One region of the Pseudomonas sp. LBUM1660 genome, then DNA from elsewhere that is predicted to be linked to it. Evidence: riboswitches for the same ligand, from Rfam matches in the RefSeq annotation. Region 1 holds a riboswitch; the other holds the start of a gene.
The links. A riboswitch is a leader RNA that binds a small molecule or an ion and turns the genes downstream of it on or off. The one in region 1 is predicted to bind cobalamin.
Positions count from the first base shown of each region.

Region 2: another riboswitch for cobalamin. It lies ahead of cobW (cobalamin biosynthesis protein CobW); the one in region 1 lies ahead of cobO (cob(I)yrinic acid a,c-diamide adenosyltransferase).

Region 1 is NZ_CP166795.1:1,996,368-2,000,575, forward strand. It holds gene ACA068_RS09385 (PQQ-dependent sugar dehydrogenase) at 1-456, opposite strand, end outside; gene ACA068_RS09390 (hypothetical protein) at 524-1,108, opposite strand; cobalamin riboswitch at 1,265-1,498, shown strand; gene cobO (cob(I)yrinic acid a,c-diamide adenosyltransferase) at 1,579-2,190, shown strand; gene ACA068_RS09400 (cobyrinic acid a,c-diamide synthase CobB) at 2,201-3,526, shown strand; gene bluB (5,6-dimethylbenzimidazole synthase) at 3,523-4,173, shown strand; gene cbiB (adenosylcobinamide-phosphate synthase CbiB) at 4,170-4,208, shown strand, end outside.
Region 2 is NZ_CP166795.1:2,954,557-2,958,764, reverse strand. It holds gene cobN (cobaltochelatase subunit CobN) at 1-1,380, opposite strand, end outside; gene cobW (cobalamin biosynthesis protein CobW) at 1,384-2,445, opposite strand; cobalamin riboswitch at 2,546-2,760, opposite strand; cobalamin riboswitch at 2,938-3,165, shown strand; gene ACA068_RS14010 (CbtB domain-containing protein) at 3,285-3,476, shown strand; gene ACA068_RS14005 (CbtA family protein) at 3,488-4,192, shown strand; gene ACA068_RS14000 (cobalamin biosynthesis protein) at 4,189-4,208, shown strand, end outside.

The sequences.
Region 1 (4,208 bases):
GAGGTTTTCCAGGAACACCGTGCGGGTTTCGGCGATGCCGTCGTGGTCCTTGTCCCGCAGCAGCGTGATGCGATTCGGGCTGGGAACGGCGGCGCCGGCACGGCCCATGACTTTCTTCATGACCCAGCCTTTAACGCCTTTGCCGTCATCGGGTTTCGGTGGCGCGTTGGTTTCGGCTACCAGCACATCGCCGTTGGGCAGCACGTAGAGCCAGCGCGGGTGATCGAGCCCTTCGGCAAATGCCGCCACTTGAGTGCCCGCCGCAGCGGTGGGTTTCGCGCCATCCGGCCAGCCGATCGCCGGGGCGATGTTCACCGTCGGGATCAGGGTCTTGTTCGGTTCGGGCAGTTTGGGTGACGGGCCGGTGCCGTCGGAGACTTGCAGGCTGGAGGTTTCACCACAAGCGGCGAGCCCTCCGGCGAGCGCGATGACGAGAACGAGCTGGGGCTTGTGCATGCTGGACTTCCCTATGAGTGCATTGTCTTAATCATAGAGAAGCTTAAGCACGCGATGGTTCAACCAGTCAGCCGCGGGCTTCCTTGAGCAGCACGGCGATGCCGGGGTGATAGTTGCCCGCTTCGTTGCGCAACTTGCGGTAGGCGTATGGGAAATACCAGGCCACGGCGCAGCTGTGTTCCTTTTGCAGGTCGTCGACCATGTCCTGGAGTTCTTCCGGTGTCGCGCTCTGCTGTGCCTTTTGAGGCGCAACGAACAGGCAGCCGAGTCTCAGGTCGCTGGCGTAGCTGATGCGCTTGGCGTTGCTGGTGATGTCCTGCAGCGCTTGAGTCAGGTTCAGGCTATTGACCCGCGGCCAGCGTTGAGTAGTCTGAAGGTAGGCGCGTTGTTCGGGGGTGGCGATATACAGATCGGCGCGGCCGTTGCGTTCCCCTTCTTCATTCTGTTTGCGCGTCGGTGTTTGTTGCAGTGTGACCATTTCCGCCATCCAGGCTGCTGCAGAGAGCAGGCCGAGGTTGGCTTTTTCGTCGTACCAATAAGGTGTGTCGTTATCGCCGCGCACAGCGTTAAAGCGGTCGATACAGTCAAACCAGCGTTCCAGCACCGGTCGCAGGAATTCCAGCTTCGGATTGCTGATGATCATGCCTTGCATGTTGCTCACCCTTGTAATTGTGTTGTTGGGTTTTATGGCGCTTTGATATCACTGCTGACGGTGTGGTGCAAGATTGACGTCACGTAATTGATGGGCAGCAGTATATCGAGCGCTCGCGCTTTGTCTTCAATTGACGCTCCACCCCCAACCCTCTAACCTTCGCGGCTTGTTTCAGGTGCTCTGTGGCGGTGGCCGACAGAGTGAAACAGGGAAGCCGGTGAGTGACTATCACCAAGCGACGAAACGTCACGATCCCGGCGCTGCCCCCGCAACGGTAAATGAGTAAAGACTGCGTCTTGAGCCACTGTGTCGACTGTCGACATGGGAAGGCGCGCAGTCCGGCGCGAGCCGCTCATGAGCCCGGAGACCGGCCTGATTCATTCAACGGCATCACGGTGGGCGATGCCAGGCTTCTTGCCGTCTATTCTTGTGCCTGCCCGCCGTTATCCAGCCTCAACGGAGAGCTCCCCATGACTGATTCCCCTGATCGTGACGAACGCCACTTGGCGCGCATGCAGCGCAAAAAAGCCGTGATCGACGAACGCATCGCCAACTCGCCGAATGAGTGCGGCCTGCTGCTGGTGCTGACCGGCAACGGCAAAGGCAAGAGCAGCTCGGCCTTCGGCATGCTCGCCCGGTCCATGGGCCACGGCATGCAGTGCGGCGTGGTGCAGTTCATCAAGGGCCGTAACAGCACCGGCGAAGAGCTGTTCTTCCGCCGCTTCCCGGAGCAGGTGCGTTTTCATGTGATGGGCGAGGGCTTCACCTGGGAAACCCAGGACCGCCAGCGTGACATCGCCGCCGCTGAAGCCGCGTGGGCTGTGTCGCGTGAGTTGTTGCGTGACCCGTCGATTGGTCTGGTGGTGCTGGATGAGTTGAATATTGCCCTCAAGCACGGTTACCTCGACCTCGATCAGGTGCTCACCGACTTGCAGGCGCGTCCACCGATGCAACACGTGGTGGTCACCGGTCGCGGCGCCAAGCCAGAGATGATCGAACTGGCCGACACGGTCACCGAAATGGGCGTGATCAAGCACGCGTTCCAGGCCGGGATCAAAGCGCAAAAAGGCGTCGAGTTGTGAGCTGCACTTTATGAGTAGCCATCGTCAATGCCCGGCGGTATTGATTGCCGCGCCGGCCTCCGGTCAGGGCAAGACCACTGTCACCGCCGCGCTGGCCCGTTTGCACCGCAATCAGGGGCGCAAGGTGCGCGTGTTCAAATGCGGCCCGGACTTTCTCGATCCGATGATTCTCGAGCGCGCCAGCGGTGCGCCGGTGTATCAACTGGACATGTGGATGGTCGGCGAGCAGGAAAGCCGTCGGCTGTTGTGGGAGGCGGCCGGGGACGCCGACCTGATCCTCATTGAAGGCGTCATGGGGCTGTTCGACGGCACGCCGTCCAGCGCCGACCTGGCGCGGCATTTCGGTGTGCCGGTGCTCGGGGTGATTGACGGCACGGCGATGGCGCAGACCTTCGGTGCGCTGGCGCTGGGGCTGGCGAAGTATCAGCCGGACTTGCCGTTTGCCGGTGTATTGGCCAACCGCGTGGGCACGCTGCGTCATGCGCAATTGCTCGAAGGCAGCCTGACTGAAGGCTTGCGCTGGTACGGCGCCTTGTCGCGGGAAACCGGGATCGAATTGCCGAGTCGGCATCTCGGTCTGGTTCAGGCCAGCGAGTTGAACGATCTCGACGTGCGCCTTGATGCGGCGGCCGAATCGCTGGCCAGCAGTTGCGATGTGGCGCTGCCGCCCGCGGTGGAATTCGCCGGGCCCGATGTGATCGCCGCCGAGCCTTTGCTTAAAGGCATCCGAATTGCCGTGGCCCGTGATGAAGCGTTCGCCTTCACCTACGGCGCGAGCCTCGATTTGCTGCGGGCCATGGGCGCCGAGTTGCTGTTCTTCTCGCCGATCCGCGATGCTGATTTGCCAGAGGCGGACAGCCTTTATCTGCCGGGCGGTTATCCGGAACTGCACCATGTGGCGCTGTCACAGAACACCTCGATGCTCGACGCGATCCGCGCCCATCATGCCGCTGGCAAACCGTTGCTGGCCGAGTGTGGCGGGATGTTGTACCTGCTCGATTCGCTGACCGATGTCGAAGGTACTCGCGCTGAATTGGTTGGCTTGCTCAAAGGTGATGCGGTGATGCAAAAGCGTCTGGCCGCGTTGGCTTTGCAAGCGGTTGAGTTGCCGGAAGGTGCGTTGCGTGGCCACACCTATCACCATTCGTTGACCAGCACCGAACTTGAGCCGATTGCCCGTGGACTCAGTCCGAACGGCGGACGGGGGGCGGAGGCGGTTTATCGTGCGGGGCGGATGACGGCCTCTTATGTGCATTTTTATTTTCCGTCCAATCCTTCGGCGGTTGCCGCTCTTTTTGCGCCGGACTTTGATGCAGTCTTCGCGAGCAGGCCATGACCGACAACGCATTCTCCGAAGCCGAACGCGAAGCGGTCTACCGGGCCATCGCCGAACGTCGCGACATGCGCCACTTCAGCGGCGGCACTGTCGAGCCTGAGTTGCTACGACGCCTGCTCGAAGCCGCCCACCAAGCGCCGAGCGTCGGCCTGATGCAGCCCTGGCGCTTCATCCGCATCAGCGACCAGGCCCTGCGCAGCAAGATCCAGCAGCTGGTGGAAGAAGAACGCATCCGCACCGCCGAAGCACTCGGCGAGCGCACCGACGAATTCATGAAGCTCAAGGTCGAAGGCATCAACGACTGCGCCGAGGTGCTGGTCGCCGCGCTGATGGACGATCGCGAGCGCCACATCTTCGGTCGTCGCACCTTGCCGGAAATGGACATGGCCTCGTTGTCCTGCGCGATCCAGAACCTCTGGCTGGCCTCCCGCGCTGAAGGTCTGGGCATGGGCTGGGTGTCGCTGTTCGAGCCGCAAGCGCTGGCGGACCTGCTGGGTTTGCCACCCGGGGCCAAGCCGTTGGCGGTTCTTTGCCTCGGCCCGGTCAAGGAATTCTATCCGGCGCCGATGCTGGTACTCGAAGGGTGGGCGCAGGCGCGTCCGCTCAGTGAGTTGCTGTATGAAAATTATTGGGGAGTGAGTCAATGAGTGTGGCGTTATTGAGTGTCGCCGCGGTTGCGCTG
Region 2 (4,208 bases), 960 kb from region 1:
CCGATAGTCGTCCATTGCCAAACTTTGCGCGCAGGGACGCTGATCAATGGTGTCGAGGTCGTTGCTGACACCGCCGAGCAATTGTTGAATCAACGCAGTGCCGCTGTCCGGCAACTCGTCGGGCAACGGATATCCTTCAGTGTGCAGCGCCCGCAGGATGTTCAGCGCGGCGGCCGGGGTATCGAGGCCCACGCCATTGCCAATGCGCCCATCGCGGGTCGGGTAGTTGGCGAGGATCAGCGCGATGCGTTTTTCGCTATTCGGCACTCGCGCCAGGTCGATCCAGCGCCGCGCCAGCTCGGCGACGAAATCCATGCGCTCCGGTTGTGCTCGATAGCACACCACGTCCGACTGACTGCGCTCGCTGCGCCACGCCAGGTCCTTGAAGCTGATCGGCCGGCTGATGATCCGTCCGTCCAGTTCCGGCAGCGCGATGTGCATCGCCAGATCACGCGGGCCGAGGCCCTGTTCACTGGCAAGCCAGCCCGGCTCGTTGTCCTGGGCGCAGATCGCCTGGATCACCGGAATGTTGCGTCGAAACGGCCGCAGATGCGGCGCTTCGGGGCTGGATTGAGCGAAACCGGTGGTGTTGAGGATCACCCCCGCCTCGACTTCGTCCAGCAGGTCCTCGACCACCGTCAGGCAGCCGGGCTCTTTCAGACTGGCCAGCGCAATCGGCAACGGATTTAAACCCGCCGCCTGCAAACGCTGGCAGAAAACATCGATGAACGCGGTGTTCGCCGCCTGTAAATGCGAGCGATAAAACAGCACCGCCGCCACCGGTTGACCGGCCTGCCAATCGGCTTGCCAATCGTTAAGGTCAGCGGGGCTCTTTTGCGGGTGGTAAATCGCCGTGCGCGGCAAGGTTTGCGGCTCGGCCCAGGCGTAATCGCGATCCAGCCAGCGATTGGCCAGGCAGCGGAAAAAATCCAGGGCATTGGCCATGCCGCCCTGCCGCAAAAACTGCCAGAGCCGGTCGCGGTCGTCGGCGGTCACGGTGCTCAGGTCACTGAGTTCCGGGTCCGGCCGGTCATCCCCCGGTACCAGAATCAGTTGCACACCGCGCTGGGACAGCTCCACCAGACGTTCGACCCCGTAACGCCAATAGGCGATGCCGCCGTGCAGCGAAATCAGAATCACCTTGGCATGGCGCAGCACTTCGTCGACATACAGGTCGACCGATGCGTGATTCTGCACCTGCATCGGATTGGCCAGGCGCACGCTCGGGTAATCGTCCGGCAGTTGCTGCGCCGCTTCGGCAAGCAGCGCCAGGCTGGAATCGCCGCTGCACAGGATCACCAGCTCGGCAGGGGTTTGTCCAAGGTCGGCAATGTTGTCATCCGACACGAAACCGCCGGGCTGGGTCCTGAGCAGGTGCATGGCTTAAACGCTGAGCGCGGCGCGCAATTGCGCTTCAAGCAAAGCGGCGTCCAGTTCCTGGCCGATCAGCACCAGGCGCGTGGTGCGCGCTTCACCGGCGCCCCACTGACGGTCGAAATGCTTGTCGAAACGCGTGCCCACGCCCTGAATCAGCAGGCGCATCGGTTTGTTCGGAATCGCCGCGAAACCTTTGACCCGCAGAATGCCGTGCTGGACCACCAGTTGGGTCAGCGCGTCCAGCAGCAGGCTTTCGTCGGCTTGGGGCAGTTCGATGGAGATGGAATCGAAGGCGTCGTGATCGTGATCGTCTTCGCCTTCATGGTGGTGATCGTGATGGCTGTGCCGGCTGTCGATGTGTTCTTCGGAACCGGCGCCGAGGCCGATCAACACATCCAGTGGCACGCGGCCGCTGCTGGCTTCGATGACTTTGACGGCTGGCGGCAGTTCTTCGGCGACTTCCAGGCGCACACGGGCCAGGTCTTCCGGGCTGATCAGGTCGGCCTTGTTGAGGATCACCAGGTCGGCGCTGGCCAGTTGGTCGGCGAACAGCTCGTGCAGCGGCGATTCGTGGTCCAGGTTCGGGTCGAGTTTGCGCTGGGCGTCGACCTGATCCGGGAAAGCCGCGAAAGTGCCGGCGGCAACGGCTGGGCTGTCGACCACGGTGATGACCGCGTCAACGGTGCAGGCGCTGCGGATTTCCGGCCACTGGAAGGCTTGAACCAGCGGCTTTGGCAGGGCCAGGCCCGAGGTTTCGATCAGGATGTGGTCGAGGTCGCCGCGACGGGCGACGAGTTCGCGCATCACCGGGAAGAATTCTTCCTGGACGGTGCAGCACAGGCAACCGTTGGCCAGTTCGTAGACGCGACCGTTGGCTTCTTCTTCGGTGCAACCGATGGAGCATTGTTTGAGGATTTCGCCGTCAATGCCCAGCTCGCCGAACTCGTTGACGATCACCGCGATGCGGCGGCCCTGCGCGTTGTCGAGCATGTGCCGCAGCAAGGTGGTTTTACCCGAGCCGAGGAAGCCGGTAACGATGGTGACGGGGAGTTTGGCCAGTGTTTTCATCGGATGCCCTTTGGCAAGGTGGCGGGCATACGGGACGACAATCGCTGCGACGGATGCGCGCGCGGAAGAGTTCGCCACCGGATCACCCCGCCCGGTTGTAGTGAGAATCTGTGTCGAGGCAGGTCTCCTGGCTGACGGTGTGCCGGGCTTGAGGGCCTGGCATTCACTGCGCCTTCCCGCGAACCCGCTGAACAGGGTTTGCAGTGGCGTGGCAGCGAACATCACCGTTCACAGTTGCGGGGGCAGCCGCGGCATCGACCGCGTTCCCTTCTTAGCTTCGGCAAATGCCGAAGAACCTCGAAAGCGCAAGGCTACGCATGGTGTGGGGGCGGGTCAATGTCTTGTGGTGCCCTCACCGGCCCCTTCGCGGGCAAGCCTCGCTCCTACAGGATGGCGGTGCTTTTGTAGGAGCGAGGCTTGCCCGCGAAGAATTCACCTCGGCATCGAAATGAGAACCCATGCCAATTGACGCCAAACCCCCGCCCATGCTCTCCTACACGCCTTGTTACGGGTGCCCTTCACAGGGTGAAACGGGAAACCGGTGAATCATGTGCTTTACTCAAAGCCATGTCAGTCCGGTGCTGCCCCCGCAACGGTAAGCGAGCGAAGCGTCAGATCCACTGTGCCAGCAGTTCGGCATGGGAAGGTGATGCTTGCAGGTTCAGGCGCAAGCCTTGGCCCCTCGTGAGCCCGGAGACCGGCCCGCAACACAAAGTGACCTTTACGTCACCGAATAACAAACCCGCGGTGGGCGGGCGCTGTTTGAACCTCTGCGCGCCCGACTCGCAGGGGTCTTCCATGCGCTCTATTCACCCACTGACAGACCAGAGGGAAGCGCCATGTCGATCATCAGCAGCACCGGCCACAGCACCGCCAGCACCACCACGACCCTGAGCCAACGCCTGACCACCGCCGTATGCGCGTCGATCCTCGGTGCGTGCCTCGTGTATTTCGCCGGTTTCTCGCACATCGAAGCGGTGCACAATGCCGCGCACGATACCCGTCACAGTTCAGCCTTCCCGTGCCATTGAGACCTGCCGACATGATCAAGCGTATTGCGCAAACCGCAGGTTTCAGCGGGCTGCTGGCCGCCCTGTTGCTGACCCTGCTGCAAAGTTTCTGGGTCTCTCCGCTGATTCTGCAGGCCGAAACCTACGAAAAATCCGAGCCGGCCGCTGTTGAAGTTCACGAACACGCCGCCGGTGTCGCCGCTCACACTCACGACGCCGAAGCCTGGGAGCCGGAAGACGGCTGGCAGCGTGTGCTGTCGACCACGGGCGGCAACCTGGTGGTCGCCGTCGGTTTCGCCCTGATGCTCGCCGGTCTCTACACCTTGCGTGCACCGACCAAAACCTCCCAAGGCTTGCTTTGGGGCCTGGCCGGTTACGCGACCTTCGTGCTGGCGCCGACCCTCGGCCTGCCGCCTGAACTGCCGGGCACTGCCGCGGCTGATCTGGCCCAACGGCAACTCTGGTGGATCGGCACGGCCGCGTCCACGGCGGTCGGCATCGCGCTGATCGTGTTCAGTCGTCACTGGCTGATGAAGATCCTCGGCGTGGCGATTCTCGCCGTTCCGCACGTGATCGGCGCGCCGCAACCGGAAGTGCACTCAATGCTCGCTCCGGAAGCGCTGGAAGCGCAGTTCAAAATCGCATCGCAGCTGACCAACGTCGCGTTCTGGCTGGCCCTGGGCCTGATCAGCGCCTGGTTGTTTTGCCGCAAAAGCGATGGCCAATACCACGCATGATTGTTACTCGCACAGC